4 regions of the Streptomyces sp. NPDC002088 genome follow, and region 3 is predicted to be linked to each of the others. Evidence: riboswitches for the same ligand, from Rfam matches in the RefSeq annotation. Region 3 holds a riboswitch; each other region holds the start of a gene.
The links. A riboswitch is a leader RNA that binds a small molecule or an ion and turns the genes downstream of it on or off. The one in region 3 is predicted to bind cyclic di-AMP.

Region 1: linked by a shared signal. The riboswitch ahead of ABT114_RS00265 (M23 family metallopeptidase) and the one ahead of ABT114_RS31585 (M23 family metallopeptidase) in region 3 are both predicted to bind cyclic di-AMP.
Region 2: linked by a shared signal. The riboswitch ahead of ABT114_RS21000 (transglycosylase family protein) and the one ahead of ABT114_RS31585 (M23 family metallopeptidase) in region 3 are both predicted to bind cyclic di-AMP.
Region 4: linked by a shared signal. The riboswitch ahead of ABT114_RS17100 (transglycosylase SLT domain-containing protein) and the one ahead of ABT114_RS31585 (M23 family metallopeptidase) in region 3 are both predicted to bind cyclic di-AMP.

The regions. Positions count from the first base shown of each region.
Region 1 is NZ_JBEOXO010000001.1:54,007-61,655, forward strand. Features, by position in the region: gene ABT114_RS00240 (aspartate aminotransferase family protein) at 1-1,270, shown strand, start outside; gene ABT114_RS00245 (helix-turn-helix domain-containing protein) at 1,343-1,996, shown strand; gene ABT114_RS00250 (DUF6126 family protein) at 1,993-2,115, shown strand; gene ABT114_RS00255 (tyrosine-protein phosphatase) at 2,171-2,968, opposite strand; gene ABT114_RS00260 (alpha-galactosidase) at 3,167-5,239, shown strand; cyclic di-AMP (ydaO/yuaA leader) riboswitch at 5,543-5,701, shown strand; gene ABT114_RS00265 (M23 family metallopeptidase) at 5,706-6,623, shown strand; gene ABT114_RS00270 (GDSL-type esterase/lipase family protein) at 6,822-7,649, shown strand, end outside.
Region 2 is NZ_JBEOXO010000009.1:105,743-113,391, reverse strand. Features, by position in the region: gene ABT114_RS21015 (nucleoside triphosphate pyrophosphohydrolase) at 1-960, shown strand, start outside; gene ABT114_RS21010 (cytochrome P450 family protein) at 972-2,213, opposite strand; gene ABT114_RS21005 (transglycosylase family protein) at 2,463-3,470, shown strand; cyclic di-AMP (ydaO/yuaA leader) riboswitch at 3,669-3,837, shown strand; gene ABT114_RS21000 (transglycosylase family protein) at 3,842-4,519, shown strand; gene eno (phosphopyruvate hydratase) at 4,825-6,132, shown strand; gene ABT114_RS20990 (FtsB family cell division protein) at 6,247-6,723, shown strand; partial or broken gene ABT114_RS20985 (DUF501 domain-containing protein) at 6,742-7,143, shown strand; gene ABT114_RS20980 (Ppx/GppA phosphatase family protein) at 7,351-7,649, shown strand, end outside.
Region 3 is NZ_JBEOXO010000018.1:8,548-16,196, forward strand. Features, by position in the region: gene ABT114_RS31575 (M16 family metallopeptidase) at 1-741, shown strand, start outside; gene ABT114_RS31580 (M16 family metallopeptidase) at 738-2,141, shown strand; cyclic di-AMP (ydaO/yuaA leader) riboswitch at 2,387-2,552, shown strand; gene ABT114_RS31585 (M23 family metallopeptidase) at 2,565-3,317, shown strand; gene ABT114_RS31590 (GntR family transcriptional regulator) at 3,530-4,225, shown strand; gene ABT114_RS31595 (HPr family phosphocarrier protein) at 4,448-4,729, opposite strand; gene ABT114_RS31600 (bifunctional acetate--CoA ligase family protein/GNAT family N-acetyltransferase) at 4,909-7,649, shown strand, end outside.
Region 4 is NZ_JBEOXO010000007.1:131,366-139,014, forward strand. Features, by position in the region: gene ABT114_RS17080 (carboxylate--amine ligase) at 1-576, shown strand, start outside; gene ABT114_RS17085 (FAD-dependent oxidoreductase) at 604-1,818, shown strand; gene ABT114_RS17090 (carboxymuconolactone decarboxylase family protein) at 1,945-2,406, shown strand; gene ABT114_RS17095 (HAD family hydrolase) at 2,452-3,258, shown strand; gene ABT114_RS17100 (transglycosylase SLT domain-containing protein) at 3,268-3,750, opposite strand; cyclic di-AMP (ydaO/yuaA leader) riboswitch at 3,754-3,925, opposite strand; gene ABT114_RS17105 (CocE/NonD family hydrolase) at 4,320-6,323, opposite strand; gene ABT114_RS17110 (polyprenyl synthetase family protein) at 6,741-7,649, shown strand, end outside.

The sequences.
Region 1 (7,649 bases), on a different contig from region 3:
CGACAAGGTCTACGTGCGGGCCGAGGGCGCGTACTTCTGGGACGCGGACGGCGACGACTACCTGGACATGCTCGCCGGGTTCGGGGTGATGGGCCTGGGGCGCCACCACCCCGTCGTCCGCAAGGCGCTGCACGACGTCCTCGACGCCGGCCTCGCCGACCTCACCCGCTTCGACTGTCAGCCGCTGCCCGGGCTGCTGGCCGAGAAGCTGCTCGCGCACAGCCCGCACCTGGACCGGGTGTTCTTCGGCAACAGCGGTACGGAGGCGGTCGAGACCGCGCTGAAGTTCGCCCGGTACGCCACCGGCAGGCCGCGGATCCTGTACTGCGACCACGCCTTCCACGGGCTGACCACCGGCTCGCTGTCCGTGAACGGCGAGTCCGGCTTCCGGGACGGCTTCGCGCCCCTGCTGCCCGACACGGCCGTTCCGCTCGGCGATCTCGAGGCCCTGGCCCGGGAGCTGAAGAAGGGGGACGTGGCGGCCCTCGTCGTCGAGCCGATCCAGGGCAAGGGTGTGCACGAGGCGCCGCCCGGCTATCTGCGCGCCGCCCAGGAGCTGCTGCACCGGCACAAGGCGCTGCTCATCGCGGACGAGGTGCAGACGGGTCTGGGCCGGACCGGCGACTTCTACGCCTACCAGCACGAGGACGGCGTCGAGCCGGACCTGGTGTGCGTGGCCAAGGCGCTCTCCGGCGGCTATGTGCCGGTGGGCGCCACGCTCGGCAAGGACTGGATCTTCAAGAAGGTCTACTCGTCGATGGACCGGGTGCTGGTCCACTCGGCGAGCTTCGGATCCAACGCCCAGGCGATGGCCGCCGGACTCGCCGTGCTGTCGGTCATGGAGAACGAGCGGATCGTCGCCAACGCCCGCGCCACCGGGGAGCAGCTGAGGTCCCGGCTCGCCGCGCTGACCGACAAGTACGAGCTGCTCGCCGACGTCCGCGGCCGGGGCCTGATGATCGGCATCGAGTTCGGCAAGCCGAAGTCGCTGAAGCTGCGCAGCCGCTGGACCATGCTCCAGGCCGCGCGCAAGGGGCTGTTCGCACAGATGGTGGTCGTCCCGCTGCTCCAGCGGCACCGGATCCTCACCCAGGTCTCCGGGGACCACCTCGAGGTGATCAAGCTGATCCCGCCGCTGGTCATCGGCGAGCGGGAGGTGGACCGGTTCGTCGACGCCTTCACCGAGGTGATGGACGACGCCCACAGCGGGGGCGGTCTGATGTGGGACTTCAGCAAGACGCTGATCAAGCAGGCGGTCGCCAACCGTTAGAGTTCCGAATCGCGCCTTGCCTCTGAGGCAAGAGATTTGCCGAGGAGGCAAGGCTGGGGCTCAATGGAGTGCATGAGCTCCCCTGAAGCCGGGCCCGGTCCGGTGACCGGGCCGACCGCAGAGCCGACGGCCGGGCCGGCCGAGACCCTGCCCGCCGTCGCGCCGCAGCTGCGCGCCCTGCGCCGCCGGGCCGCCCTGACCCTGGAGGCCGCGGCCCGCGCCGCCGGGCTGTCGCCCGCCCACCTCTCCCGTCTGGAGACCGGGCGGCGCCAGCCCTCGCTGCCGATGCTGCTCGCGCTCGCCCGTATCTACGGTACGACCGTCTCGGAACTGCTCGGTGAGACCGTCGCCGACCGGGACGCCGTCGTACGCGCCGGTGACATGGAGCCGACCGCGGCGGGCGGCTGGACGTACTGGCAGGCAGGTTCGCCCGGGCGCGGGATGCAGGCCCTGCGCGTGCACGTCCCGTACGGCTCCCAGGGCGACATCGTGCGCGTGCATCCCGGCGAGGAGTGGCTCTACGTCCTCACCGGGCGGTTGCGGCTGCGTCTGGGCGACGCCACGCACCTGCTGGGGCCGGGCGACAGCGCGCACTTCGACTCGCTGACCCCGCACCGCATCGCCGCACAGGACCCCGACGGGGTCGAGCTGCTGTTCGTCCACACCCTGCTGCAGAGCCCGACGGCCACGCTGTGCCTCGGCCCCACCACTGGAGAGACGCCATGAGCAACATGGAGGAGAAGTTCCCCCGGACTCTCTGGATCCGGCTGATCATCTACCTCGCCGTGGGGCACGTCCTCGCCGCCTTCATCTGGCTGCTCTTCGAGGTCGGGGCCAACCAGTAGGCAGCCCAGCGGCAGGCCTCGGGCAGCGGTGCGTCGTGCGGTGACGCGGCAGGCCTCAGTCGAGCAGCCGGTCGCGCAGCCGTTCCCGGGTCTGCGGTGCCAGCCGGAGCCCCTGCTCCAGGTAGGCGTCGACGCCGCCCCAGGTCTCCTCGATGGTCTCGACGGCCGCCGTCAGGTACTCCGCCCGCGCGTCGAACAGGGGGCCGAGCAGCTCCATGACCTCGGGGGAGTAGCCCGCCGAGGACGAGCCGCTGCGACGCACCTTGTAGCGGCGGTGCTTGGCGTTGGACTCCAGATAGTCGGCGAGGATCGCCTCGCGTTCCACGCCCACGGCGAGCAGCGTCACGGCTATGGACAGGCCGGCCCGGTCCTTGCCCGCCGCGCAGTGCATCAGGGCGGGAACGCTGTCCTCGGCCAGCGAGTGCAGCACCCGGGAGTGCTCGTCCGTGCGCTCCTTGACGATCGTGCGGTAGGACGTGATCATCCGGTGCGCGGCCTTGCCCTCGCCGAGGATCGCGCGCAGCTGGTCGATCTCGCCGTCGCGGACCATCTTCCAGAACTCGGAGCCGTCCGCCGGGTCCGACAGCGGCAGGTTCACATTGCGCACGCCGGGCAGCTCGACGTCCGGGCCCTCCAGCTTCTGGTCCGCCGCGTTGCGGAAGTCGAAGATCGTGTGCAGCCCCAGGGAGGACAGGAACGCCGCGTCCTCGTCGGTCGCGTGCGCGAGGTGGCCGCTGCGGAACAGCACGCCGTGCCGCACCCGCCGCCCGTCGACGGTCGGCAGTCCGCCCACGTCACGGAAGTTGCGTACTCCGGCCAGCTCGGGTTCGGTCGACGGGACCTGCTGCGTCAAGGGGGCTCCTCCCACTTGCCCCGCCGACGCGGCTCGGCGGGTGGCCGACGGGGATCCGCTGTTGACGATACGACATGGATTCCTGGGGCAACGAGTTGTCCACAGACGTTGCCCGGAAGGCCCCGGGCCGTTGATGATGTTGGGGCTTGACCGCTCCTGTTCACACCTGTTCGTACCTGTTCGAAACTGTGAGGCCTCATGCTGGAGATCGCGGAAAACGGCCGTACGTGGCTGCTGTCGGGACCGCTGAGCAGCTACGCCGTCCACCTCACCGGGGACGACGAGCTCCTGCACCTGCACTGGGGCCCCAGAATCGCACTCGCCGACGCGGAAGCCCTCGCGGCCCGCCCGTTGCCGGACCGCTCGTCCTTCGAGTCCCCGCTCGACGGACGTGAGGAGTACCCGGTCGAGGGCGGCCCCCGTTTCGTCCGGCCCGCCCTGTCCGTGCGTACCGACGAGCGGAGGGGCACCGAGTGGGGCTTCGAGGCGTACGAGGCCGAGGGGGACGAGCTGCGCCTGCGGTTCCGTGACGCCGGGGCGGCCGTCACGCTGCACTACCGGATGCGTGACGACGTGGTCGAGCGCTGGGTGACCCTGGACAACCAGGGGCCCGCGCCCCTGGAGCTGCTGCGCGCCGACTCCGCCACCTGGACCCTGCCCGACCGCGACGGCTGGCGCCTGTCCCAGCTGCACGGCCGCTGGGCCGCCGAGTCCCGGCTGACGCAGTCGTACCTCACCTACGGTGAGAAGGTCATCGGCAGCCGTCGCGGCCACACCGGACACCAGCACCTGCCCTGGGTCGCGCTCGACACCGACGCCACCGAGGAGCGCGGCGAGGTCTACGGCTGCGCGCTCGGCTGGTCGGGATCCTGGCGGATCGCCGTGGCGCAACTCCCCGACGCGCGCGTGCAGATCACCGGCGGCGCCGGGCACGACGACTCGGGCCTGCTGCGGCTGGCGGCGGGGGAGTCCTTCACCACCCCCGTGTTCGCCGGACTGTGGAGCGACGGCGGTTTCGGTGGCGCGAGCCGCGCCTGGCACGCCTACCAGCGGACGTACGTCATCCCGGAGGCGGACCGGGACCGGCCCGTGCTCTTCAACTCCTGGGAGGCCACGCAGTTCGACATCTCCGAGGAGCAACAGCGAGCCCTCGCCCGGCGGGCCGCAGCGATCGGCGTCGAGCTGTTCGTGGTCGACGACGGCTGGTTCGGCGCACGCACCGGCGAGCGGGCCGGGCTCGGCGACTGGACGCCCAACCCCGACCGCTTCCCGGCCGGCCTCAAGCCTCTCGCCGACGACGTGCACGCGCTCGGCATGCAGTTCGGCATCTGGGTCGAGCCCGAGATGGTCAATCCGGACAGTGACCTGTACCGGGCGCACCCCGACTGGGTGCAGTACCAGACGGGACGAAAGCGGACGGAACTCCGTCATCAGCTCGTGCTGAACCTCGCGCGCGAGGACGTCCAGGAGTACCTCTGGGAGCGGCTCGACACGCTGCTGACCAGCGCCCCGATCGACTACGTGAAGTGGGACTTCAACCGCTCCTTCACCGACGCCGGCTGGCCCGGCGAGGCGTATCCGCAGCGGCTGTGGGTCGACCATGTGCACGCCTTGTACGCCCTGTTGGACCGGCTCCGGGCGGCCCACCCCGGCGTCGCCTTCGAGTCCTGCTCGGGCGGCGGCGGCCGGATCGACCTCGGGATCATGAGCCGTACGGACCAGGTGTGGACCTCCGACAACACCGATCCGCTCGACCGGCTTTCCATCCAGCACGGTTTCAGTCAGGTCCACCCCGCGCGGGTCATGGCCGCCTGGGTCACCGACAGCCCCAACGTCCAGCTCAACGGCCGGGTGAGCTCGCTGCGGTTCCGGTTCGTGAGCGCCATGGCCGGGGTGCTCGGCGTCGGCGGAGACCTCACCCGATGGACCGAGGAGGAGCTCGCCGAGGCGCGGGACTGGGTCGGCCTCTACAAGGAGATCCGGCCGCTGGTGCAGCACGGCGACCTCTACCGGCTGCGGCCCCCGCAGGGCGGACTGAGCGCCGTGCAGTACGTCCGCGGGGACGAGGCCGTCGTCCTCGCCTGCCTCCAGGCGCAGCGGTACGGCGAGCCCGTGCCGGCGCTGCGGCTGCGGGGCCTCGACCCGACGGCGTCGTACGAATGCCGCGAAACGGGCGAAGTTCACCGGGGTGCGGTGCTGCTGCACCACGGGTTGCGCACAGGGCTGCACGGCGACCTCGATGCGACGGTTATCCGCCTGCGCCGCATCTGAGTGATCTGTCCGAATTGCAGCCTTCATTCCAACTCGCTCTGGAATAAAGGAAGCTGAAGAAAGGGTGCGTGAGGAGCGTCATATCGGTGACCGTATGTCGCTCATCATGCTCACGTAATTCATGTGCCTTTTCAGTGAATTGAAGAAGGGGAGTAGAGGGAATTCACGGAGGGTGACCGGGAAATCCCGTAACGGATCAAGTAAAACGGGCAGATCCGGAACAGGCCGCTTGTCCGGTTGCGTCTTGCTCGCTTACGTTCCACACCGATCCGGGCGGACGCCTAATCCTGCCGCCGCCCGGTGCCCGCACACTCACCCGTGCACGGCAGGAGCGGGGGACCCACAGGCACGACCGCCTGTTCCGGTCTCCGGAACGGCTTGGGGTACAGCCACGCCGCGAGCGTGGCCGGGCATCTCCAGCCCGCACCCGACAGCTCACCTCGCAGGCGCCGGAGAGGAATTCGCCATGCCCGCGAAGGGTAAGCACCGCCGTCCCAAGAACCGGCGCTTCACTCGCTCGATCGCCGTCGCCGGAACCGGCGGCGCGGCGCTCGCCCTCCCGCTCATGGGGGCCACCGGTGCGCACGCGGCGCAGTCGGTTTCCGAAAAGGCCGTGCAGTCCGTTCCGGTGACCGGGAAGAAGGCCGTCACGAAGAGCGCGGGTGCCCGGACCTACACGGTGCGGACCGGCGACTGCCTGTCGAAGATCGCCGATGAGCAGAACGTCAGCGGTGGCTGGCACAAGCTCTACGAGGACAACCGTGTGGCCGTCGGCGGCAACCCGTCGCTGATCCACCCCGGGCTGAAGCTCAGCCTCGGCAAGAAGGCCGCCGCGAGCACCGGCACCGAGTCCGGCGCCGAGACCTCCGCGTCGAAGTCCGCCTCGCCGAAGTCCGCCGTCTCGGACGCCTCCGCGGTGAAGTCGACCAGCGCGCAGGCCGTCGACGCCACGAGCGCCACCAGCACCTCCATCAGTGGCGGCTACGCCCTCCCGGTCGCCGGTGCCACGATCGGCACCGCCTACCACGTGGCGGGCAGCATGTGGTCCAGCGGGTACCACACCGGCGTCGACTTCGTCGTCCCGACCGGCACCTCGCTCAAGGCCGTGGGCGCGGGCACCGTGGTCTCGGCGGGCTGGGGCGGCGCGTACGGCAACCAGGTCGTCATCAAGCTCGCCGACGGCTACTACGCGCAGTACGGCCACCTGTCCCAGCTCTCCGTCTCGGCCGGCCAGACCGTGACCGCGGGGCAGCAGGTCGGCCTCTCGGGTGCGACCGGCAACGTGACCGGCCCGCATCTGCACTTCGAGATCCGGACCACGCCGGACTACGGCTCGGACGTCGACCCGGTCGCCTACCTCCGTTCGCACGGCGTCGCCGTCTGACGCCTGCTCCCCGCTCCGCTGAAGGCCGGACCCCGATCCCCGGGGTCCGGCCTTCAGTATGTTCGATTTTGCGCGTTCATGATCACTGTGTTGCGATCTTGTGGCAGGGGTGTCCAGGGTCTCGACAGTGGCGGCAGGGTGGGACCAAAGTGATCTCCGTAGCGATGCAAGCGCTTTCTATTTCCTTCGGAGGTCCCCGTGCCCAGCGTCGGCCGACGCACCTGCCTGAGCGTGGCGCTGGCCGCGGGGATCCTCCTGGGGGCCACTGCGCCCGTCTTCGCGTCCGTAGCTCCGAATGTCGTACGCCCCGACGACCGGCGGCTCGCCTACGAGGGCCACTGGAGCCGGTCCGCCGGGGCGGCCGTCACTGTCAACTCCGGCTCGCGGCTCCGGTTCCGCTTCACCGGCGGGAGCGCGCACGCCCTGTTCGACATCGCGTCGATCACCGTGCCGGCTCAGATCTACGTGTCGGTCGATGGCGGCCCGAAGCAGTTGCGGGCCGTGGACCAGAGCGACGTGGAGATCACGGCCGACGGCCGCGGGGTCCACATCGTCGAGATCTCCGTGAAGGACGTCTTCTCCCGCGTCAACCGATGGACTCCGCCGTTGGAGACGGGCGTCGCACTGACCGGGCTGCGGCTGGAGCGAGGCGGGCACCTGCTGCCCCAACTCCGTGCGCCGAAAAGTACGGTGGCCTTCTACGGCGACTCCATCACCCAGGGCGTGATGGCGCTGTGTGAGGCCAACACCTCCGACTGCGCCGACGGCACCGTCGCCTACCCGACCCTCGTCGCCGACGCCCTGCACGCCTCGCTCACCCAGGTCGGCTTCGGCCGGCAGGGGGTTCTCCAGACCGGCAACGGGGGAGTGCCGGCGGCCGGGGACGCCTACGGCTGGAACTACGCCGGCTCCCCGGCGGATCCGGACCGGAACGCCGATGTGATCGTCGTCAACCAGGGCACCAACGACACCGCGTTCGGCGCGGACGCCTTCCGCCCCGCCTACCGCGCCTACCTCGAACAACTC
Region 2 (7,649 bases), on a different contig from region 3:
GTCCTGCTCACCACCAGCCACCGAGTCGCCCCGGGCCTGCTGTCCTGGCCCGCCTGGCAGGCGCTGCGCGCGGCCGACCGAGTGTTGTGCGCGGACGGAGCGCACCCGCAGCTGCCGTATCTGCGCGAGGCGGGGATAGCCGTCGACGAGGCGTCCCCCTCCGCCGAGGAGCTGGTCGATGCCTGCGCCGGCGGGCGCACGGTGGTGGTCGTGGCGACCGGCGAGGGCGAGCCCGCGCTGACCGACGGCCTGGCCCGCCTCGCCGGCTCCGGCCGCGTGGCGATGCCGGAGCTGGAGCTGCTCCCCGCCTCCTACGACCTCCCGGGCGCCCGCCTCCTCGACCTCGTGCAGGTCATGGACCGCATCCGCGTCGAGTGCCCGTGGTCGTCCCAGCAGACCCACAAGGGCCTGGCCAAGTACGGCATCGAGGAGGCGTACGAGCTCGTCGAGGCGATCGAGGACGGCGACCGGGACGAGCTGCGCGAAGAACTCGGCGACGTCCTCCTCCAGGTCGTCTTCCACGCCCGCATCGCAGAAGAGGATCCGGAGGCGCCCTTCTCCATCGACGACGTGGCCGCCGGCATCGTCACCAAGCTCATCCACCGCCACCCGCACGTCTTCGGCGACGAGACCGCCTCCACCCCCGAGGAAGTCAAGGAGCACTGGCTGCGCACGAAGGCCCAGGAGAAGCGGCGCACCTCCGTCACCGAGGGCATCCCCCTGCACCAGCCCGGCCTGGCCCTCGCCGCCAAGCTGGCCTCCCGCGTCCGCACGGCCGGCCTGGACGTCCCGCTCCCGCAGACCGAGGGCGTCGGCTACGAGCTGCTGGCACTGGCGGCGCGGGCCGAGTCGGAGGGCGTGGACCCGGAGGCGGCGCTGAGGGCGGCGGCACGGGCCTATCGGGACGCGATCCGGGAGACGGAGACGGAGACGGCGCCGGCGCCGGAGGGTGAGGGCTGACAGAGTCGACTTCACCCGGGCGTGGAGAACTCCACCGGAAGCTCTCGTAGCCCACGCATGATCAGCCCGCCCCGCCAGCGCAGGTCGGCAGGGTCGGCCGCAAGACGGAGGTCGGGGAGTCGGCGCAGCAGTGTCTCGAGGGCGGTACGGCCTTCGAGGCGGGCCAGAGGCGCACCGAGGCAGTAGTGGATGCCATGGCCGTATCCGAGGTGCTGGTTGTCCTGGCGGGAGAGGTCGAGCCTGTCCGGCTCGGCGAAACGCGCGGGGTCGCGGTTCGCGGCGGCGAGCACGACCAGCACCGGGTCGCCTGTGGCGATGTGCTGCCCGCCGATGGTGAGAGGTTCGGTGGCGAAGCGCCACGTGGCGAGTTCCACGGGGCCGTCGTAGCGGAGCAGCTCTTCGATGCCGGTGTCGAGCAGCTCCTGTTCACCACGGTCGATCGACTTCTGGAGGCGGGTTCGCTGCTCAGGGTTGCGAAGGAGCGCGTACACGCCGTTGCCGATCAAGTTGATGGTCGTCTCGAAACCCGCGAACAAGAGCACGAAGCACATGGCGGCGGCCTCGTTCTCGGTGAGGTGCTCGCCGTGGTCGGAGGCACGGATGAGGCCCGAGATCAGGTCGTCGCCGGGGTCGTTGCGCTTGCGGTGGATGAGTTCGGCAAGGTAGCCGCGGATTTTCTTGACGGAGCGAGCGACACCGCCGCGCGGGCCTCCTCCGTGGCGGATCATCATCCCCGCCCAGTCGCGGAAGTCGTCCTGGTCCTCACGCGGGACGCCGAGCAGGTCGCAGATCGCGTAGATGGGGAGGGGGAAGGCGAAGTCGTGGATGAGGTCGGCCTTGCCGTCGGCCGCGAAGCCGTCGATGAGACCGTCCGTCAACTCCTGCACTCGGGGAGCGAATTCGGCTACACGGCGCGGGGTGAACGCTTTGGAGACGAGACGGCGCAGCCGGGTGTGGTCCGGCGGGTCGATGTTGAGCAGGTGCGTCATGAGATTGGCGCTGCGCTCGCCCGGGATGCCGGTCCTGCTCTTGCCTTGAGCGTCATCGGCATGGTGAGCGGGATTCTTCGACAACCGCCCGTCCGCGAGGGTCCGGCGCGCATCGGCATAGCGGGTCACCAGCCATGCCTCGACTCCGCTGGGAAGTCTTGTCCGATGGACGGGGGCATGCTCACGCAGCCAGGCATAGGCCGGGTACGGGTCGGTGGCGAACTCCCAGGTGAAGAGTTCGGGTGCAGGGTTCGGGACGTTCACGACACGACCGTAACGGGAGCCGTTCGGTCGGTGCGCGGCCGCGGACCCGGGATGCACCGCCTGGAGGCTGGTCCGTGGGAGTCCCGTTCACCGAGGGAAACATGACACGCCCTCAACTCTGTGATCTTCACGTGATCTGTGCGGCATTAACTTGTGACAAGTGATCGTCTGCCGATACGTTCACCCATCAGCACGGTGCCCAGCGTCACCCGCCGTGCCGGTCACTGCTGTCGTGTGAAAGGTCTCCGTATGCTCTCCGGGAACGGTCGTCACCGTCGCCCCCGCCAGGCGCCGGCCCTCCTCGTCGCGGCCGGAGTGACCGGCTCCGCCATCGCCATCCCGCTCCTCGCCGCCACCGGCGCGAGCGCGGCCGAGGGCAGCACGTGGGACCACGTCGCGGAGTGCGAGACCGGCGGCTCGTGGAGCGCCAACACCGGCAACGGGTACTACGGCGGCCTCCATCTGACCCAGGCGGACTGGGAGGAGTACGGCGGTCTCGACTACGCCTCCAGAGCCGACCTGGCCAGCCGGTCCCAGCAGATCGCGGTCGCCGAGAAGATCCTCGCCGACCAGGGGGTCGGCGTCTGGTCCACGTGCGGACTGCTCTCGGGGCTCTCCCAGGACTCCGCGTCGGCGGACGTCGACACAGGCGTGGCGGACGACTCCTCGCACGGAAAGTCCAACTCCTCCGCATCATCCAACTCGCACGGCTTGTCCGACTCGTCCGAGGAGTCCTCCGGCGAGGCTTCCGCCGACTCGTCCGCCGAGCCCTCCGACGAAACATCCTCTTCCGACGCTTCTGCGGACAGCACGGACACCACGGACAACTCCACCAAGTCCGACACGAACTCCGACTCCGGCTCGGACTCGGGCTCCGGTGCGAGCGATTCGCAGGGCGCGGACAGCTCGCCCGCGGATGAGGCGACGGGTGATGACTCGGGCAACTCCGAGCAGAGCGTCGGCTCTTCGAACCTCGTCGACACCGGCGCGCTCGGCACCGGCCGCCACCGCGGCGGCAGCGCCGACGAGGGTGCGTCCGGCACCGGCGCTACCGCCTCCTCCACCGGCCGGCACGCCTCGCCCGCCGACGCCGCCGACGGCTCGTACGTCGTCCGTGTCGGGGACAGTCTCGTGTCCATCGCCGACTCCCTTGGCCTCGACGGCGGGTGGCGCGCGCTCTACGAGGAGAACAAAGAGACGATCGGTACCGATCCGAGCCGCATCGTCCCCGGTCAGACCCTGGAAGTCGGTGCCTAAACGGGCGAAAAGCGACGGGAGTTGACGTCCTGTTTCGCCATTAAATGTCCGATTTGGCGAAAGTGTGGGATGAGTCTCAGAAGCCCTGATCGTCTTTGAAAAACGGCGGATCGCCTGCCTACGGTCAGGACCGCTCGCCACTGCGAGCCCCGGCTGCCGCAACGCCGAATCCTGCCAGCGGCCGCACGGGAACAGTCGTCGCGTCAAGCGCCGTAGGCAGGAGCGGGGGACCCAAGGTAAGTGCCGGGCCCAGCAGTTGAGGCTGGTTCCGGCTTGGGGTGAAGCCGTGTCCCGTGAGGGGCGCGGCCGGGCAACTCAACCGGCCCGAACCCGACAGCTCACCTCGCAGGCGTCGGTGAGGGGATCCAACCATGCTGTTTTCCAGCAAGGGCAAGCACCGTCGCCCGTTCAAGGCCACCCGCGTCGCCGCGCTCGCCGGCGTCACCGGCGTCGCCATCGCCGCCCCGCTGATGGCGGCCGGCAACGCCTCCGCCGCCACCGCCTCCGAGTGGGACACCGTCGCCCAGTGCGAGTCCGGCGGCAACTGGTCCATCAACACCGGCAACGGCTTCTACGGCGGTCTGCAGTTCTCCGCCTCCACCTGGGCCGCGTACGGCGGCACGCAGTACGCCGCCACCGCCGACAAGGCCTCCAAGGCCCAGCAGATCGCGGTCGCCGAGAAGGTCCTCGCCGCGCAGGGCAAGGGTGCCTGGCCGACCTGCGGCACGGGCCTCTCCAGCGCCGCCTACAACGGCAGCGCGAGCACCAGCACCACCACGAGCACCGGCACCACCACCCGCTCGACCGACGAGCAGGCCGCCTCCCGCTCCGCCGAGCGCCCGGCCGCCACGACGACCGTCACCACCCCGACCGGCGAGAAGGTCAAGAAGGGCGACGGCGAGTACAAGGTCGTCACGGGTGACACCCTCAGCTCCATCGCCGAGAAGTACAGCGTCAAGGGCGGCTGGCAGCAGCTGTTCAAGCTGAACAAGGACATCGTCGACGACGCCGACTTCATCTACCCGGGCCAGCAGCTGCACCTGAAGTGACACCCGGCTCGTAGCTGAACCACAGCGCCCTCACATCCGTGCCTTCCATAGTGAAGGCCTCGTGCGGGCCACCCCCCGTCCCCACGGGCTCCCCGCTCCGGTGCGCGTTCCCCCGTACGCACCGGAGCGGGGCCTTTTTGCGATCCGGCCTCTTTTCGCGAACCGGCTTTGTTCCGTTCGGAAACAATTTACTCTCGGTTCCGTCCACCGGCCGGTCAACGGCTGGCCGATCGCCCGGAGCCGGTTAGGCTCAGTCTCGCGGGGCCACCACAGGCCCGCATACCCGCGTCACATCCCAGAAGGAGATGCTCGTGCCGTCCATCGACGTCGTCGTAGCCCGGGAAATCCTGGACTCCCGAGGCAACCCCACGGTCGAGGTCGAGGTCGGCCTCGACGACGGCAGCACGGGTCGTGCCGCCGTCCCGTCCGGCGCTTCCACCGGCGCCTTCGAGGCCATCGAGCTCCGCGACGGTGACCCCAACCGTTACCAGGGCAAGGGTGTCGAGAAGGCCGTCCTCGCCGTCATCGAGCAGATCGGCCCGGAGCTGGTCGGCTACGACGCCACCGAGCAGCGCCTGATCGACCAGGCCATGTTCGACCTGGACGCCACCGACAACAAGGGCTCGCTCGGCGCCAACGCCATCCTCGGCGTCTCCCTCGCCGTCGCGCACGCCGCCTCCGAGGCGTCCGACCTGCCGCTGTTCCGCTACCTCGGTGGCCCGAACGCGCACCTGCTGCCCGTCCCGATGATGAACATCCTGAACGGTGGGTCGCACGCCGACTCCAACGTCGACATCCAGGAGTTCATGATCGCCCCGATCGGCGCGGAGTCCTTCTCCGAGGCGCTGCGCTGGGGCGCCGAGGTCTACCACACCCTCAAGAAGGTGCTGAAGACCAAGGGCCTGTCCACCGGCCTGGGCGACGAGGGCGGCTTCGCCCCGAACCTGGAGTCCAACCGCGCCGCCCTCGACCTCATCGTCGAGGCCATCAAGCAGGCCGGTTACGTCCCCGGCGAGCAGATCGCGCTCGCGCTCGACGTCGCCGCGTCCGAGTTCTACAAGGACGGCAAGTACGAGTTCGAGGGCAAGTCCCGCTCGGCCGCCGAGATGACGGAGTACTACGAGGAGCTCGTGGCGGCCTACCCGCTCGTCTCCATCGAGGACCCGCTGTTCGAGGACGACTGGGCCGGCTGGAAGGTCATCACCGACAAGCTGGGCGACAAGGTCCAGATCGTCGGCGACGACCTCTTCGTCACCAACCCCGAGCGCCTCGCCCGCGGTATCGAGGAGGGCTCCGCGAACGCCCTGCTCGTGAAGGTGAACCAGATCGGCTCGCTGACCGAGACCCTGGACGCCGTCGAGATGGCCCAGCGCAACGGCTTCAAGTGCATGATGTCCCACCGCTCCGGCGAGACCGAGGACGTCACCATCGCCGACCTCGCCGTCGCGGTGAACTGCGGCCAGATCAAGACCGGCGCCCCGGCCCGCTCGGACCGCGTCGCCAAGTACAACCAGCTGCTGCGCATCGAGGAGATCCTCGACGACGCCGCGGTGTACGCCGGCCGTTCGGCCTTCCCGCGCTTCAAGGGGAACGTCGAGGTCTCCAAGGGCTGACCCAACCCGGGCCAAGCCTCAGCCAGTCGTCCGTACGTCCCCGTACCCGGTCCCGTACCGTGTCCGGGGACGTACGCACGTATGACGGGTGTGAAGGGGAGGCGGGAGAGCCAGATGGCCGTGAAGGACCGGGACCGTTTCTCCACCGCGACCAGGCTGCGGCTGTTCGGCGAGCAGACGGCGGCCCGCGTCTACCGCTCCCAGACCAAGCGGCAGGCCCGCCGCTCCCGGCTGACCGGCCGGGCCGCGCTGCTCGCCCTCGTCCTGTGCTCGCTGATCGTGGCCCTCGCCTATCCCATAAGGCAGTACGTCTCCCAGCGCGCCGAGATCGCCGACCTGGAGCGCCAGAAGCAGCAGGCCAAGGAGCGCGTGGAGCAGCTGCGCGACCTCAAGGCACGCTGGCAGGACGACGCGTACGCCCAGCAGCAGATCCGGCAGCGGCTGCACTACGTGATGCCCGGGGAGACGGGCTACGTCGTGATCGACCCGGACGCGGCCAAACAGTCGCGCGCCGACGCGGGGGCGGCCCACCGCCCCTGGTACTCGAACGTCTGGGACGGAGTCGACAAGTCCGACGCCTCCGACCAGTGAACGGACAGAAAGACAGGCATGGAAACGCCCCCGCCGCCCACCCCGCGCACCGAGCCCACCGACGCGGACGTCGAGGCCTTCAAGCAGCAGCTCGGACGGCCGCCGCGCGGGCTGCGCGCCATCGCGCACCGGTGCCCGTGCGGGCAGCCGGACGTCGTCGAGACGGCGCCCCGCCTGCCCGACGGCACGCCCTTCCCGACGACGTACTACCTGACGTGCCCGCGTGCCGCCTCGGCGATCGGCACGCTGGAGGCGAACGGCGTCATGAAGGAGATGACGGAGCGGCTGGGGACCGACCCGGAGCTCGCCGCCGCGTACCGTGCCGCGCACGAGGACTACATCGCGCGCCGTGACGCCATCGAGGTCCTGGAGGGCTTCCCGAGCGCGGGCGGTATGCCGGACCGGGTGAAGTGCCTGCATGTGCTGGTGGGGCACTCCCTGGCCGCGGGTCCTGGCGTCAACCCGCTGGGCGACGAGGCGATCGCGATGCTGCCGGAGTGGTGGCGCAAGGGGCCGTGCGTGCAGCCGCTCGAGGCGCCCGACCCGGCGGACGAACACCCCGGTGAGGAGGGCCCCGTCTCCGACCCCGCCGAGGTCCGCAGCGGCTACTTCGCGTACCAGCCGCTGGTGCCCGCGGGCTTCAGCCGCGTCGCCGCCGTCGACTGCGGTACGAACTCCATCCGGCTGCTCGTCGCCGACGTCAACCCGGCCACCGGTGAACTGCTGGAGCTCGACCGGCGGATGACGATCGTGCGGCTCGGGCAGGGCGTCGACAAGACCGGCCGGCTCGCCCCCGAGGCGCTGGAGCGGACCTTCGCGGCGTGCCGCGAGTACGCGGAGGTGATCCGTGAAAAGGGCGCCGGGAAGGTGCGGTTCGTGGCCACGTCGGCTTCGCGGGACGCCTCGAACCGTGACGACTTCGTGCG
Region 3 (7,649 bases):
GAGAAGTACTTCGGTTCCATCACCTCCCACGACGGCAAGCCCGCCCCGCGCGATGGCTCGCTGCCCGAGATCATCGGCGAGCAGCTGCGCGAGGTCGTCGAGGAGGAGGTCCCGGCGCGCGCCCTGATGGCCGCCTACCGGCTGCCGCACGACGGCACGCGCGCGTGCGACGCGGCCGACCTGGCGCTGACCGTCCTCGGCGGCGGCGAGTCCTCCCGCTTCTACAACCGGCTCGTACGGCGCGACCGTACGGCGGTGGCGGCCGGTTTCGGCCTGCTGCGGCTGTCCGGGGCGCCCTCCCTGGGCTGGCTGGACGTGAAGACGTCCGGTGACGTCGAGGTGCCAGTCATCGAGGCCGCCATCGACGAGGAGCTCGCCCGGTTCGCCGAGGAGGGCCCCACGGCCGAGGAAATGGAACGCGCCCAGGCCCAGTTGGAGCGCGAGTGGCTGGACCGGCTCGGCACGGTCGCGGGCCGCGCCGACGAACTGTGCCGCTACGCGGTCCTGTTCGGCGACCCGCAGCTCGCCCTCACCGCCGTCCAGCGTGTGCTGGACGTGACCGCGGAGGAGGTCCAGGAGGTCGCCAAGGCCCGCCTGCGCCCCGACAACCGCGCGGTGCTCGTCTACGAGCCGACCGTCCCCGAGGCCCTGGACGAAGCCGAGGCGGCGGAACGCACCGAAGACCCGGAGTCCGCGGCGACCGTGGAAGCCACCGACGAGACCGAGGAGGCGGCCCAGTGACCGAGCTCGCCACGATGGAGTTCCACCCGCAGCCCCGGCCGGGCGAGGCCAGGCCCTGGGCCTTCCCGGCGCCCGAGCGCGGCACCCTGGACAACGGCCTGACCCTCCTGCGCTGCAACCGGCCCGGCCAGCAGGTCGTCGCCGTCGAGGTGCTCCTCGACGCGCCCCTGGAGGCCGAACCGGCCGGTCTCGACGGCGTGGCCACGATCATGGCGCGGGCCTTCTCGGAGGGCACCGACAAGCTCTCCGCCGAGGAGTTCGCCGCCGAACTGGAGCGCTGCGGAGCCACCCTCGACGCGCACGCCGACCACCCCGGCGTACGCCTGAGCCTCGAAGTCCCGGCGTCTCGCCTGGCCAAGGCGCTCGGCCTGCTCGCCGACGCCCTCAGGGCGCCCGCGTTCGCGGACAGCGAGGTCGAGAGGCTGGTCCGCAACCGGCTCGATGAGATCCCGCACGAGCTGGCCAACCCCGCCCGCCGTGCCGCCAAGGAGCTCTCCAAGGAACTGTTCCTGGCCACCTCGCGCATGTCGCGCCCGCGCCAGGGCACCGAGGAGACGGTCGCGAAGATCGACTCCGCGGCCGTGCGGGTCTTCTACGACCGGCACGTCCGCCCCGCCACGGCCACCGCCGTGGTCGTCGGTGACCTCGCCGGCATCGACCTGGACGAGCTGCTGGGCGACACCCTGGGCGCCTGGACGGGCTCCTCGGCCGAGCCCCGCCCCGTGCCGCCGGTGAGTGCCGACGACACCGGCCGCGTCGTCATCGTGGACCGCCCCGGCGCCGTCCAGACGCAGCTGCTGATCGGCCGCACCGGCGCCGACCGGCACGACCGCGTGTGGCCCGCACAGGTGCTCGGCACGTACTGCCTCGGCGGCACCCTCACCTCCCGTCTGGACCGCGTCCTGCGCGAGGAGAAGGGCTACACCTACGGTGTGCGCGCGTTCGGGCAGGTCCTCAGGTCGGCGGCCCCCTCGTCCCCCGGAGGGGCTACGGGCGCCGCGATGCTCGCCATCAGCGGCTCCGTGGACACCCCCAACACCGGTCCCGCCCTGCAGGACCTGTGGACCGTGCTGCGCACGCTCGCCGCGGAGGGCCTGACCGACGCCGAGCGGGATGTCGCCGTGCAGAACCTCGTCGGTGTGGCGCCGCTGAAGTACGAGACGGCGGCGGCCGTTGCGGGCACGCTGGCCGACCAGGTCGAGCAGCACCTGCCCGACGACTACCAGGCGACGCTGTACCAGCAGCTCGCCGCGACCGGCACGGTGGAGGCCACCGCGGCGGCCGTGAACGCCTTCCCCGTGGACCGTCTGGTGACGATCCTCGTCGGCGACGCAGCGCAGATCAAGGAGCCCGTCGAGGCCCTCGGTATCGGTGAAGTCACCGTCGTGTCCGCCGAGTAGAAGCCAAGCAGAAGCCAAGCAGAAGCCAAGCAGAGGCAGAGCAGAGGCACGCGCGCGTAGGGGCCCTGGTGACTGATGAGTCGCCAGGGCCCCTCAATGTCCGGAGAATGTCCGAATTGAGGGAGAGTTACCTGTCTGCCCTGTGGCATGCGCTACAAAAGCTCTGATCCGTTTGAGGATTGAAAGACGGCGCCCGTACGGTCGTCCGGGCTGTTCGTCAGGCAGTGCGCCGCGCCCGCGGCAGCGGACAGCCATCGCCGAGTCCCCGTACGGCGCAAGCCAGGGGAGCCGGGGACCCAATCGCAGTCCCTGGGGTGAATCGGACGCCCGCGCGTGCCGCGAGGGGGTCCGTAGGAGACCTTCCTGCTCCGAACCCGTCAGCTAACCCGGTAGGCGAGAGGGAAGGAAAGGACCAGCCACTACATGGCGTTCATGTGCGCCCCCGGGAAGCACCGTCGTCCCGGCCGGATGAAGCGCACCAGCGCTCAGGCAGCCGGCATCGCGGCCCTCACCACCACCGGCGTCATGGGCACCCTCGCCGCCCCCGCGCTCGCCGCCGAGAACTCCGTCGAGCAGACCGGCCTCACCCCGGTCATCACCATCGGCGACTGGGTCGCCGAGCAGATCGGCGCCCAGGCCGCCGCCCAGAAGCAGGCCGCCGAGCAGAAGGCGGCCGAGGAGGCCGCCCGCAAGAAGGCCGCGGAGAAGGCCAAGAAGGAGCGCGAGGCCAAGGCGCGCGCCGCCCGCGAGGCCGAGCGCAAGCGCCTCAACACGTTCGTGGCGCCGATCTCCCACTCCTACGTGTCCACGGGCTACCTCAGCGGCGGCTCGCTCTGGTCCTCCGGCAGCCACACCGGCATCGACTTCCACGCCGCCAGCGGCACCTCCGTCCACGCGGTCGGCTACGGCACCGTCGTGGAGGCAGGCTGGGGCGGGGCGTACGGCAACCAGGTCGTCATCAGGATGAACGACGGCACGTACACCCAGTACGGCCACCTGTCGTCCATCGGCGTCTCCGTGGGCCAGAAGGTCACCACGGGCGAGCGGATCGGCCTCTCCGGTGCGACCGGCAACGTCACCGGCCCGCACCTGCACTTCGAGGCCCGTACGACCGCTGAGTACGGCTCGGACATCGACCCCGTCGCCTACCTCCGCAAGCACGGTGTCAACATCTGACGCTCGCCCGGCGTGAACGTCCGACAACGGACGGCGAGACATACCGAAGCCCCGGCCCCCCGAGCCGGGGCTTTCGGCGTTTCAGAGGCCCCGCTGTCCAAAAAATATCCCTGGATTCCGGCCTCCCGTCGGAAATTGCAGCTGATTGCAATAGAGTCACTGAACGCACGTCAATCGGCGACGTTTCACGGGGATTAAGGCGGAGGTCGGTCATGCGTATTCCGGCGCACTCGGTATGCACGGCGATCCGGGACGACATCGTCGCCGGTGTCTACGAGCGCGGCAGCCGGCTCACCGAGGAACTCCTCGCGCGCCGCTACGGCGTCTCGCGCGTCCCCGTCCGGGAGGCCCTGCGCACCCTGGAGGCGGAGGGTTTCGTGGTGACCCGTCGGCACGCGGGCGCGTGCGTCGCGGAGCCCACCGAGCTGGAGGCCTCCGACCTGCTGGAGATGCGCATGCTCCTGGAGCCCCTCGGCGCCTTTCGGGCCGCCCAGCGACGTACCGAGGCCCATCTGAAGGTGCTGCGCGGCCTCGTCCGGCTGGGCCAGGAGCGGGCCAGGCGGGGCAACAGCGAGGATCTGCGCTCCCTGGGCGGCTGGTTCCACGAGACGCTCGCGCAGGCGTCCGGCAGTCAAGCCCTGACCTCCACGCTCACCCAGCTGCGGCACAAGATCGCCTGGATGTACGCGGTCGAGGCGCCGGCCAACCCCGTGGAGTCCTGGACCGAGCACGGCGCGATCGTGGACGCGGTGGCGCGCGGTGACGGTGAGCGCGCGCGGGCGATCACGGCGCTGCACACCGAGCGCTCGAGCGTCGCGCACCGGCTGCGTTTCTCCGGGGGAGGAGAGCGCCCGGACCGCGTGAGGACTTCGCAACCTCCCGTAAACATGACGGGTCTGCGGCATTAACACGGGGGCCGTATACAAAGAGGGGATAATTCCCGGGGGACTATTTCTGCTGCCCGTAAACAGGGAAATGCGAAGGGCTCGCCCGATAATTCGGACGAGCCCTTCGGAGTTGCGGGAGAACGTCTTTAAAGCGACAAGCACCGCAACCGTCAATTGAGGGACCCTGACGGCGCGCAACCGGCTCCGCGAGAGCGGCGCCGGCTCAGACGCAAAGGGGGGCGCTCAGACGGTCTCGGGGAGCTCCTCGAGCCCCTCGGAGACCAGCTTCGCCAGACGGTCGAGCGCGGCGTCCGCACCCTCGGCGTCGGAGGCGAGGACGATCTCCTCGCCGCCCTGCGCGCCGAGGCCGAGGACGGCCAGCATGGAGGCCGCGTTGACGGGGTTGCCGTCGGCCTTGGCGATCGTGACCGGGACGCCTGCGGCCGTGGCGGCTCGGACGAAGATGGAGGCGGGACGGGCGTGGAGGCCCTCGGCCCAGCCGACGTTGACGCGGCGCTCAGCCATGTGATGCTGCCCTTCAGTGTCTCAGGGTTGTCTAGACCAGTGTTCCACATCGGAATGCGTGCCCGGAGCGGTCCTGTGTCCCGTCCCGGGGGTGTCGTCGGATCGCGGCCTCGACCCGACTTCCGTCCTCCACAGACTGCCTCGCGCCGATGTCGTACGCGAGCCGTACTCTGGGGCCCATGCAGACCTCGGCGGACCGGCACGAGTACCCCGCCCACTGGGAGGCGGACGTGGTGTTGCGCGACGGCGGCACCGCGCGCATCCGGCCCATCACCGTTGATGACGCCGACCGCCTGGTCAGCTTCTACGAGCAGGTCTCGGACGAGTCGAAGTACTACCGCTTCTTCGCGCCGTACCCTCGCCTGTCCGCCAAGGACGTCCACCGCTTCACGCACCACGACTTTGTGGACAGGGTGGGACTCGCGGCCATGGTCGGCGGCGAGTTCATCGCCACCGTACGCTATGACCGCATTGGCGCCGACGGCATGCCCGCCTCCGCGCCCGCCGACGAGGCGGAGGTCGCCTTCCTGGTGCAGGACGCACACCAGGGCCGCGGTGTCGCCTCCGCCCTCCTGGAGCACATCGCCGCTGTGGCCAGGGAGCGCGGCGTCAGCCGCTTCGCCGCCGAGGTACTGCCCGCGAACTCCAAGATGATCAAGGTGTTCACGGACGCCGGCTACACCCAGAAGCGCAGCTTCGAGGACGGCGTCGTACGTCTGGAGTTCGACCTCGAACCCACTGAACGCTCGCTCGCCGTGCAGCGCGCGCGGGAGCAGCGCGCCGAGGCGCGGTCGGTACGGCGGCTGCTCGTCCCGGGGTCCGTCGCGGTCGTCGGCGTCGGCCGCACCCCGGGAGGCGTCGGCCGCAGCATCCTCGGCAACATCCGGCAGGCCGGGTTCACCGGAAACCTGTACGCCGTGAACAAGGCCCTCCCCGAGGGGCAGAGCGAGCTCGACGGAGTGCCCGCCCACCGCTCGGTGCGGGACATCGAGGGGCCTGTCGACGTGGCGGTCGTCGCCGTGCCGACCGAGCGCGTGCCCGACGTGGTCACCGAGTGCGGCGAGCACGGTGTGCAGGGACTCGTCGTGGTCTCCGCCGGGTACGCCGAGAGCGGCCCCGCGGGACGCGAGCGCCAGCGCGAACTCGTACGCCACGCGCGCGTGTACGGGATGCGCATCATCGGCCCGAACGCCTTCGGGATCATCAACACCTCCCCGGACGTGCGGCTGAACGCCTCCTTGGCCCCGGAGATGCCGAGGCCCGGGCGGATCGGTCTGTTCGCGCAGTCCGGCGCCATCGGCATCGCCCTGCTGTCCCGGCTGCACCGGCGCGGCGGAGGGGTCACCGGGGTCACCGGGGTGTCCACGTTCGTCTCGTCCGGCAACCGGGCGGACGTCTCCGGCAACGACGTCCTCCAGTACTGGTACGACGACCCGGACACCGACGTCGTACTGATGTACCTGGAATCCATCGGCAACCCACGCAAGTTCACCCGCCTCGCCCGGCGGACGGCGGCGGCGAAGCCGCTGGTCGTGGTGCAGGGTGCGGGTTCCGCTCCGCAGGGGCACGCCGTACGGGCGACGCGGTTGCCGCACGCGACCGTGTCGGCGCTGCTGCGGCAGGCCGGGGTCATCCGCGTCGACACGATCACCGAGCTGGTGGACGTGGGGCTGCTGCTCGCGCGCCAGCCGCTGCCGACCGGGCCGCGGGTGGCGATCCTGGGAAACTCCGAGTCGCTGGGCGTGCTGACGTACGACGCGTGCCTCTCCCAGGGGTTGCGGCCGTTGCCGCCGGTGGATCTGACGACGGGGGCCACGGCGGACGACTTCCGGCGGGCGCTGTCACGGGCGTTGGCGGATGAGACGTGCGACGCGGTCGTGGTGACCGCTATACCGGCGATCGGGGAGGCGTCGGTCGGGGACGCGGTGTTGGCGGAGGCGTTGCGGTCGGCTGCCGAGCAGGTCCCGGGGAAGCCGGTGCTTGTCGTGCACGTGGAGCTCGGGGGACTCGCGGAGGCGCTGTCGGCTGCGGCGAGTACCGCACCACAGGCGGGTTCGAACGCACCCGGCACGGTAGGCGGTGCCCACTCGTTCTTCCGCCCTGCGGAACGACCGCCCAGCGCGGAACCGGAACAGCCGGCCACCGCCGCCGAGACCTCCGAAACCGGCTCCCGCCTCATCCCCGCCTACCCCGCCGCCGAACGCGCCGTCCGTGCGCTCGCCGAAGCCGTCAAGTACGCGCAGTGGCGGCGCGAGGCCGCCGACCCCGGGAAGGTGCCGGAGCGCGAGGACATTGACGAGAAGGGCGCCGCCGAGCTGATCGGCGGGCTGCTCGCGCGGGGGCAGGGGCTCACGCTCGGGTCGGAGGAGACGGGCGAGCTGCTCGGGCGGTACGGGATCGCCGTACGCAGGGCCGTGCCCGCGCCCACCCCCGACGCCGGCGTCGAAGCCGCCCGCGCCCTCGGCTACCCCGTGGCCCTCAAAGCCACCGCCCCGCATCTGCGGCACCGTGCCGACCTGGGTGGCGTACGCCTCGACCTGGCGGACGAGGAGCAACTGCGGCGGGCGTACGCCGAATTGACCGAGCTGTTCGGGAAACCGGAGGAGCTGCGGCCGGTGGTGCAGGCGATGGCGCCGCGCGGGGTCGACACGGTCGTACGCGCGGTCATCGATCCGGCGGCCGGGGCCGTACTGTCGTTCGGGCTCGCCGGAGCGGCCTCCCAGCTGCTCGGCGACATGGCGCACCGGCTGGTGCCCGTCACCGACCGCGACGCGACCTCGCTGGTCCGGTCGATCCGGACGGCGCCGCTCCTGTTCGGTTGGCGGGGCTCGACGCCGGTCGACACGCCTGCGCTGGAGGAGCTGCTGCTGCGCGTGTCCCGGCTGGTCGACGACCACCCCGAGGTCGTCGCGGTCACCCT
Region 4 (7,649 bases), on a different contig from region 3:
GACCAGGACTCGACCCCGCTCGCGATGTTCACCGGCGTGAAGGTCCGCTCCTGGCCGCCGCACGCGGGCATGACGGCGAACGCGTACGTCGTCGACAACCCGGAACTCGCGGACCTCGCCGCACGTTTCATCAAACAGATCGGCTTCACCGGAATCGTCGACCTCGACCTGCGCTTCGACCGGCGCGACGGACAGTACAAACTCCTCGACTTCAACCCGCGCGTGGGCGCCCAGTTCCGACTCTTCGAGAACGAGTCGGGCGTGGACGTCGTCCGCGCCATGCATCTGGACCTGACCGGCCGCACCGTTCCGGAGGGGGAACAGCGGGCCGGCCACCGGTACATCGTGGAGAACATCGACCTGCCCGCCCTGCTCGCCTACCGCCGCAGCGGCTATACGACGCCGCACGCACCGACGCGGGCGAGTGGGACGGAGCTGGCCTGGCTGGCAGGTGACGACCTGCGGCCGTTCTTCACGATGCTCGCGCGCTTCGTGCGGCCGGGCGCGAAGCACCTCTATCAGCTGTGGCGCACCAGCCGCCGCGGCAGCAGCACCAGCAGCACCACCACGAAGTGACGAAGTAACGTCCTGGGGAGGGACTTCGTGATCCAACCGGTAGCAGTCATCGGCGCCGGGCCCTTCGGCCTGTCGACCGCCGCCCATCTGCGGGCACGCGGCATTCCCGTCCGCGTCTTCGGCGAGCCCATGGTGAGCTGGCGCGACCACATGCCCGCGGGCATGCTTCTGAAGTCGACGCCCGTGGCCTCCAACATCGACGCCCCGCAGCACGGCCACACCCTCGTCGACTACTGCGACGCGGCCGGCATACGCCGACTGGTGACGGACGAGGACATCATCCCCGCCGACACCTTCATCGCCTACGGCGAGTGGTTCCAGCAGAAGCTGGTGCCCGAGCTGGAGCGGGTGCGGGTGGTCTCCGTCGATCGCAAGACCGGCGGAGCCGGCGGATCAGGGTTCGAACTGAAGCTGGACTCGGGCGAGTTGTTCACCGCCCGGGCGGTCGTCGTGGCCACGGGCCTGTCCGGCCTGTCCCACCTGCCCCCGGAGCTGGCCGCTGCCGCAGCGGACGGTCCCGCGCCCACCGGCCGGGTCTCCCACAGCTCCCAGCACCACGACCTCAACCGTTTCTCCGGCAAGGAACTCATCGTCGTCGGAGCGGGCCAGTCCGCACTGGAGACGGCGGCGCTCGCGGCGGAGGCGGGCGCGCAGGTACACGTGGTCTCGCGCGGCCGCGGCCGGGTGGCTTTCGGCGCACCCCCGTGGAAGCAGCCGAAGCTGCGCCCCGAGTCCCCCTTCGGCCGCGCCTGGTCGCTGTGGGCGCTCAGCTACTACCCGCACCCCTACCGGTACCTCCCGGCCCAGACCCGCCACTACCTGGTCCGCCGGGTCCTCGGTCCGCTCGGAGCGTGGTGGCTGCGCGACCGCTTCGAGGGAAAGGTGCAGGTCAGCGAGGTGGCGCAGATCGTCGGGGCGGGGGCGGCGGACGACCGTACGACGCTGACAGTCGCCCCTCACACAGGCGGCACCCGGCAGTTGTCCGCCGACCACGTCATCGCGGCGACCGGCTATCGGGTGGACATAGCGGCGATGGACTTCCTCGGCCACGAACTGCGCACCGAGCTCGCGGTGAGCCGGGGCACCCCGAAGCTCGGCGCCGGATACGTGTCGTCCGTGCCCGGGCTGTACTTCACCGGCCTCCCGGCGGCGGCCTCGTACGGCCCGGTGATGCGCTTCGTGTGCGGTACGGAGTTCGCGTCCCCGCGGCTGGCGAAGCATCTGGCGGCGGCGCACGGCTGAAAGGAAGGACGAAAAGAGTTCCGTCGGTCTGTCACAACACGCGCCTCCGCTCCGTCAGTGCAGTGACGGCAACTCGTCACTGCACACGGACACGACGGACACGAAAGACACGCAGGAGGCAGCAGCATGCAGGCACGGATGACGAACCCGGCGTACGTCCTTCCGACCGCGATGAAGGGGATCGGCACCCTCTTCCAGGCGATCGGCGAGGCCGGCCTGGCGCAGGACCTGGCGGAGATCGTCGGGCTGCGCGCCAGCCAGATCAACGGCTGCAGCGCCTGTGTGCACGGGCACACGGTCAACCTGCGCAAGGCCGGCGCGAGTGAGGAGCGCATCGCCGCCGTCTCCGCTTGGCGGGAGGCGCCCTACTTCACCGACGCCGAGCGCGCCGCGCTGCGGCTGACGGAGAAGGTCACGCGGCTCGCCGACCGGTCCGAGGAGTCCGTGCCGGACGCACTGTGGGACGAGGTGGCCGACCACTTCGACGAGAAGGAGCTGTCCGCGCTGATCCTCACCATCTCGGTCACCAACATGTTCAACCGCATCAACACCACCATCAAGGAGCCCGCGGGCACCACTTGGGGCTGAAAACGGAGGTGAGTCGAGGGGGCGCGGTGTCCGTATTCTCTGATCATGGCCGCTCCCCTCGCATTCTCACTCATCGCCACCGACCTGGACGGAACGCTGCTCCGCGGCGACGACACCCTCTCCGACCGGTCTCTCGCCGCGCTCGCGCGGGTGGCGGAGGCCGGCGCCCAGCACCTCGTGGTGACGGGACGCCCGGCTCCGAGAGTGCGGCCGCTGCTCGACGACCTCGGCTGCAAGGGGCTCGCGGTGTGCGGGCAGGGCGCGCAGTTGTACGACGCCGGCGCGGACCGTCTGCTGTGGTCGGTCACCCTGGACCGGGAGCTGGCCGAGACCGCGCTCGGCAAGATAGAGGCCGAGGTGGGGCAGGTGTACGCGGCCGTGGACCAGGACGGGGCCGACGGCCTCACGCTCATCGAACCCGGCTACCTGATGCCCCACCCGACCCTGCCCGCGGTACGGGTCGGGCGGCGCGAAGACCTGTGGGGCGAGCCCATCAGCAAGGTCCTGCTGCGCCATCCCGCCCTGACCGACGACGAGTTGGCAGTGACGGCCCGCTCCGTGGTGGGCTCGCTGGCGACGGTCACCATGTCGGGGCCGGGGACCGTCGAGCTCCAGCCGTGCGGCGTCACCAAGGCGACCGGCCTGGCGCTGGCCGCCGAGCGCCTCGGCCTAGGCGCCGAACGGGCCCTCGCCTTCGGCGACATGCCCAACGACATCCCGATGTTCGACTGGGCCGCTCATGGCGTGGCGATGGCCAACGCCCATCCGGAACTCAAGGCCGTGGCCGACGAGGTCACCCTGTCGAACGAGGACGACGGCATCGCCGTCGTCCTCGAGAGACTCTTCTACTGACGGGACCGGTCAGTACGCGCCGAACACGTTGTCGATCGAGCCGTACCGGGCGGCGGCGTAGTTGCAGGCGGCCGTGATGTTCGCGACCGGGTCGTAGATGTTGAACGACGTGCCGGACACGTGGTACGCGTTGAACGTCGGGTCGATGACCTGCAGCAGGCCCTTGGACGGGATGCCCTTCTTCGCGTTGGAGTCCCAGAGGTTGATGGCGGCCGGGTTGCCGGACGACTCGCGGATCACGTTGCGGTAGATGCCGTTGTAGGTCCCGGGGATGCCGTGCTGCGCCATGACGGCGAGGGACTCCCGGATCCAGCCGTCGAGGTTGTTGGTGTACGTCGTCGCGGCCGCCGGGGCGGCGGTCACGGACGTGGTGGTGGCCGCGGAGGCGCTGGCCGCCCCGAGGAGCGGAAGGGCGAGCACGGCCGCGCCGGTACCGGCGACGGCGAGGGTGCGGACGAGACGGGCGCGACGGTTCTGACCGGCAGCGATCATGTCTGAATTCCTCTCCGGCGCCTACGAGGTGAGCTGTCGGGTTCGGGCGGGGAGGTGCCCGGCCGCGCCGCCCTGCGGCGACACGACTTAACCCCTAGCCGTTCCGGTGCGATGCCCGGTCCGGCGGCTTACCTGGGTCCCCCGTTCCTGCCCTACGAGTGAGTTCGTTGATGGTGGTGTTGGGCGGCGGCAGGATTAGGCGTCCACCCGACAGGCCGGAACGTATGCGAGAGCACATGTCCGAAACAAGTGTCGGAATCACACCTCACCCCAGTTGACCTTGGTCTGAGGCATTTGGGCTACTTGATCCTTTGCAGCCGCCAAGGGGCAACTCGCTTGCGGCGAAAGGGAAACGGGGGGTGGGTGGGGAGTGTGACCACCTGTCGGCTCGCGTGACCCAACTCACTGTTTGTCAGCCCGTAGAGCATTTACCGCTAAGAGGAATTCATCTAGCAATCACGGCAAATCGGGCACTGGTGTATGGGGGTTTCGGGGCGTTCCGGGGGTGCGAGGGTCACCGGCATTTCGGATATTTTGGGTGTTCAGGGTATTCAGGGCGTTTCGGGCGTTCAGGGGTTCCGGGGAACCCGCTTCTCCCACGTCCGGTGGAACACCACCTCGCCACCCTCCGTGCAGATCACCTCGTCGGAGGTGACGAAGTCCGCCCCGTCGCAGCCGATCTCCGAGCGGGTCCGGACCGTCGTGTCCCACATGAGGTCGGGGCGGTGCAGGCGGATTGACCAGTCGGAGCGGGTGCGGGCGGAGAGGGGGTCCCTCTCCTGGATCGTGTACGTCTCCAGCGCGTCCTCGGTGAACTCCAGCCCGTCGGGGTACACGCGCGTGCCGCCGTAGCGCGGGTCGACCTCCAGTCGCCACTCGCCCTTCGCCACGTCCCGTACGGCCAGGCGTGCGGGACGTGGCTCTTCGAGGGTGGCGGGGAAGTTCACTCCCAGGGGATCGGCCTGCTCGGGTTCCTCGAACAGGATGTCCGCCGACTGCCTTGTGCGCACGGGCAGTTCGAGGGCGCTGCCGGCCGGGTCCAGGGTGAGGCCCGCCGCCGAACCGGGCTCGGGCCAGATCCACGGCCAGTACGCCGAGGAGACGGCGAGGCGGATGCGGTGGCCGGGCGGGAAGGCGTGGCCGATCCCGGTCAGCTCGAAGGTCACGTCCTCCGTGGCGCCCGGGGGCCACGGCACGGACCGGTCCCGGCCCAACCGCGCCGACAGGTTCAGTACGCCGCGCGTGACCAGGGTCGACGAGCCGTCTGGCGCCACGTCGCACACCCGGGCGATCACCTGGCCGCGCGGTGCGTCGGAGGCCAGCCGCAGCCGCACCCGCGGCCGTCCCAGCACCCAGGTCTCCTCCGCCACCGCGAACTCGAAGCACACCGAGCGCCCGTCCTCCTCGCGCTGGTCGGGCGGGAGGTCGGCGTCGTCGCCGAAGGGGAGGAAACGGCCCGCGTCGACTCCGGTGTGCATCGGGGACCGTACGAGCACAGGGGCGCCCCCGAGTTGGTACGTGACCGTCGTCACGTAGGGGGAGGGCCAGGCCGGCTCGCCGACCCAGCGGCCCGGCAGCGTCTCGTACACCGTGGCCGGAGGGTGGGAGTCGCTCACGTAGGCGCGCAGGAGCGGTACGTCGAGGGCGCCCGTTTCCCGGCCCTTCAGCCAGTGGTCCCACCAGCGCAGCGTCTCCTGGAGGAAGCCGATCGCCGGGCCCGGCGGCAGGCCGCGGTCCGGGTACTGGTGCGACCAGGGGCCGATCAGGCCGCGTACCCGGTCGGCGGGGAGGTGTTCGACCAGGCGCAGGACGGTGTCGCGGTACGGGTCGTGCCAGCCGCCGACGGCCAGGACGGCGGCGCTGATCGCGCCGTAGTCCTCGCAGACGCTGCTCGGCCTCCAGTAGTCGTCCCGCGTCCGGTGGGCGAGCCAGGTGTGGATGAAGGGCTGTACCTCCTCCAGCCGCCCGAGCCACATGTCCCGCCAGGCCTCGCCGACGTACTGCGGGTCGGGCGGCCGGGCGACGAAGGCGAGCATCGTGGCCGCCCAGGCGTGCATGTCGACGGCGAGGGCGGAACCTCCCAGGTAGTGCACGTCGTTGTCATAGTGGTCGTCCGTGGAGCAGACCGTGACGACCGCCTTGAGTGGCTCGGGCGCGAGGGCCGCGATGCGGAGGGAGCCGAAGCCGCCCCAGGAGATGTCGAACACGCCCACCTTGCCGTCGCACCAGGGCTGCGCGGCCAGCCAGTTCACCACCTCGGCCCCGTCGGCCGGATATACCGCCGAGTACGGGTCCGCGGGGATGCCCTCGCTGTTGCCATGGCCGCGGACGTCGACGCGGACGGAGGCGTAGCCGTGGCCGGCGTACCAGGGGTGGCGCTGGTGGTCGCGGGGCGCGGTCCAGTCGGTCAGGCGGTACGGGAGGTACTCGAGGAGCGCCGGTACGGGCTCGTTGGTCAGGGGGCGCCACACCCGTGCGTACAACCGGGTTCCGTCGGGCAACGGGATGCGGAGGTCCTCGTGGGTCGTCTCGTAGGGGAAGGACGTACGGATGCGCGGGTTCGTCGGGCTCATCGGGGTGACCTCAGCGGACGGGGTGCACCGTGCGGCGAGTCGAGCGGCTCATCCTGCGGTGCCTCGTGCGGTGCCTCGTGCGGCGCGTCGTGCGGCGCATCGCGTAGGGCGCGAGGGCGGACTCGGTCGGGTGCTTTCGGCCGGCCGGGTGACGGCGCCCGGCGACGTACGGCTCGGGGCACGGATCCCTGCTTCCTCGTATGCCGACAATCTTTGTGATGTCAGCAGAATTCGATGAAAATCTGTCCTTATCAACTGATCAGAAACATACCGGGCGTGATCCGGTACCGCCTGGCCTGTAACCGTGGGGGCTATCGGTGATCGAAACGTGACCGGATACGCTGACTTGAGTGGTGGCAGCGACCTATCGACAAACCGTGTAAGCGCCAGTGGACACCAGCAGACAGGAGACCCCTCGTGACCGTCGTCGGGCCGTTCGGGCTGAGCGTGCGGGACCAGGCTCTGGAAGCCGATGTTCAGGCCGGGATGGCGGCTGTCGAGGAAGGCTTGCTCGAGGCCACCAAGAGTGAGGTCCCCTTCATCACGGAGGCCGCGCAGCATCTGGTGCGGGCGGGCGGGAAGCGCTTCCGGCCGCTGCTCGTGATGCTCGCGGCGCAGTTCGGGGACCCGTACGCGCCGGGAATCGTGCCGTCGGCGGTGGTCGTGGAGCTGACCCACCTCGCCACGCTGTACCACGACGACGTCATGGACGAGGCCGAGGTGCGGCGCGGGGTGGACAGCGCGAACACCCGCTGGGGCAACTCGGTCGCGGTCCTCACCGGTGACTTCCTGTTCGCGCGGGCCTCGCACATCCTGGCCGACCTCGGGCCGGAGGCGGTGCGGGTGCAGGCGGAGGCGTTCGAGCGGCTCGTGACCGGGCAGATCCTGGAGACGGCGGGGCCGCAGGACGGGCGGGACCCGGTCGAGCACTACCTGGATGTGCTGGGCGGCAAGACCGGGTCGCTGGTGGCCGTGTCGTGCCGGTTCGGGGCGATGATGTCCGGGGCCGACGAGACGGTCGTGGACGTGCTGACGCAGTACGGGGAGCGGCTGGGAGTCGCCTTCCAGCTGGCCGATGACGTGCTGGACATCGCGTCGGACTCCCGTGAGTCCGGGAAGACGCCCGGGACGGATCTGCGGGAGGGCATCTCCACGCTTCCGGTGCTACGGCTGCGGGAGCGGGCGGAGCGGCTGGGGCTGGCGGAGGATGTCGCGCTGTGCGAGCTGCTGGACTCCGACCTGAGTGATGACGCGCGGCTGGCGGAGGCGTTGGGGGCGCTGCGGGCGCATCCTGCGTTGGAGCAGGCGCGGCGGGACACCGTGCGG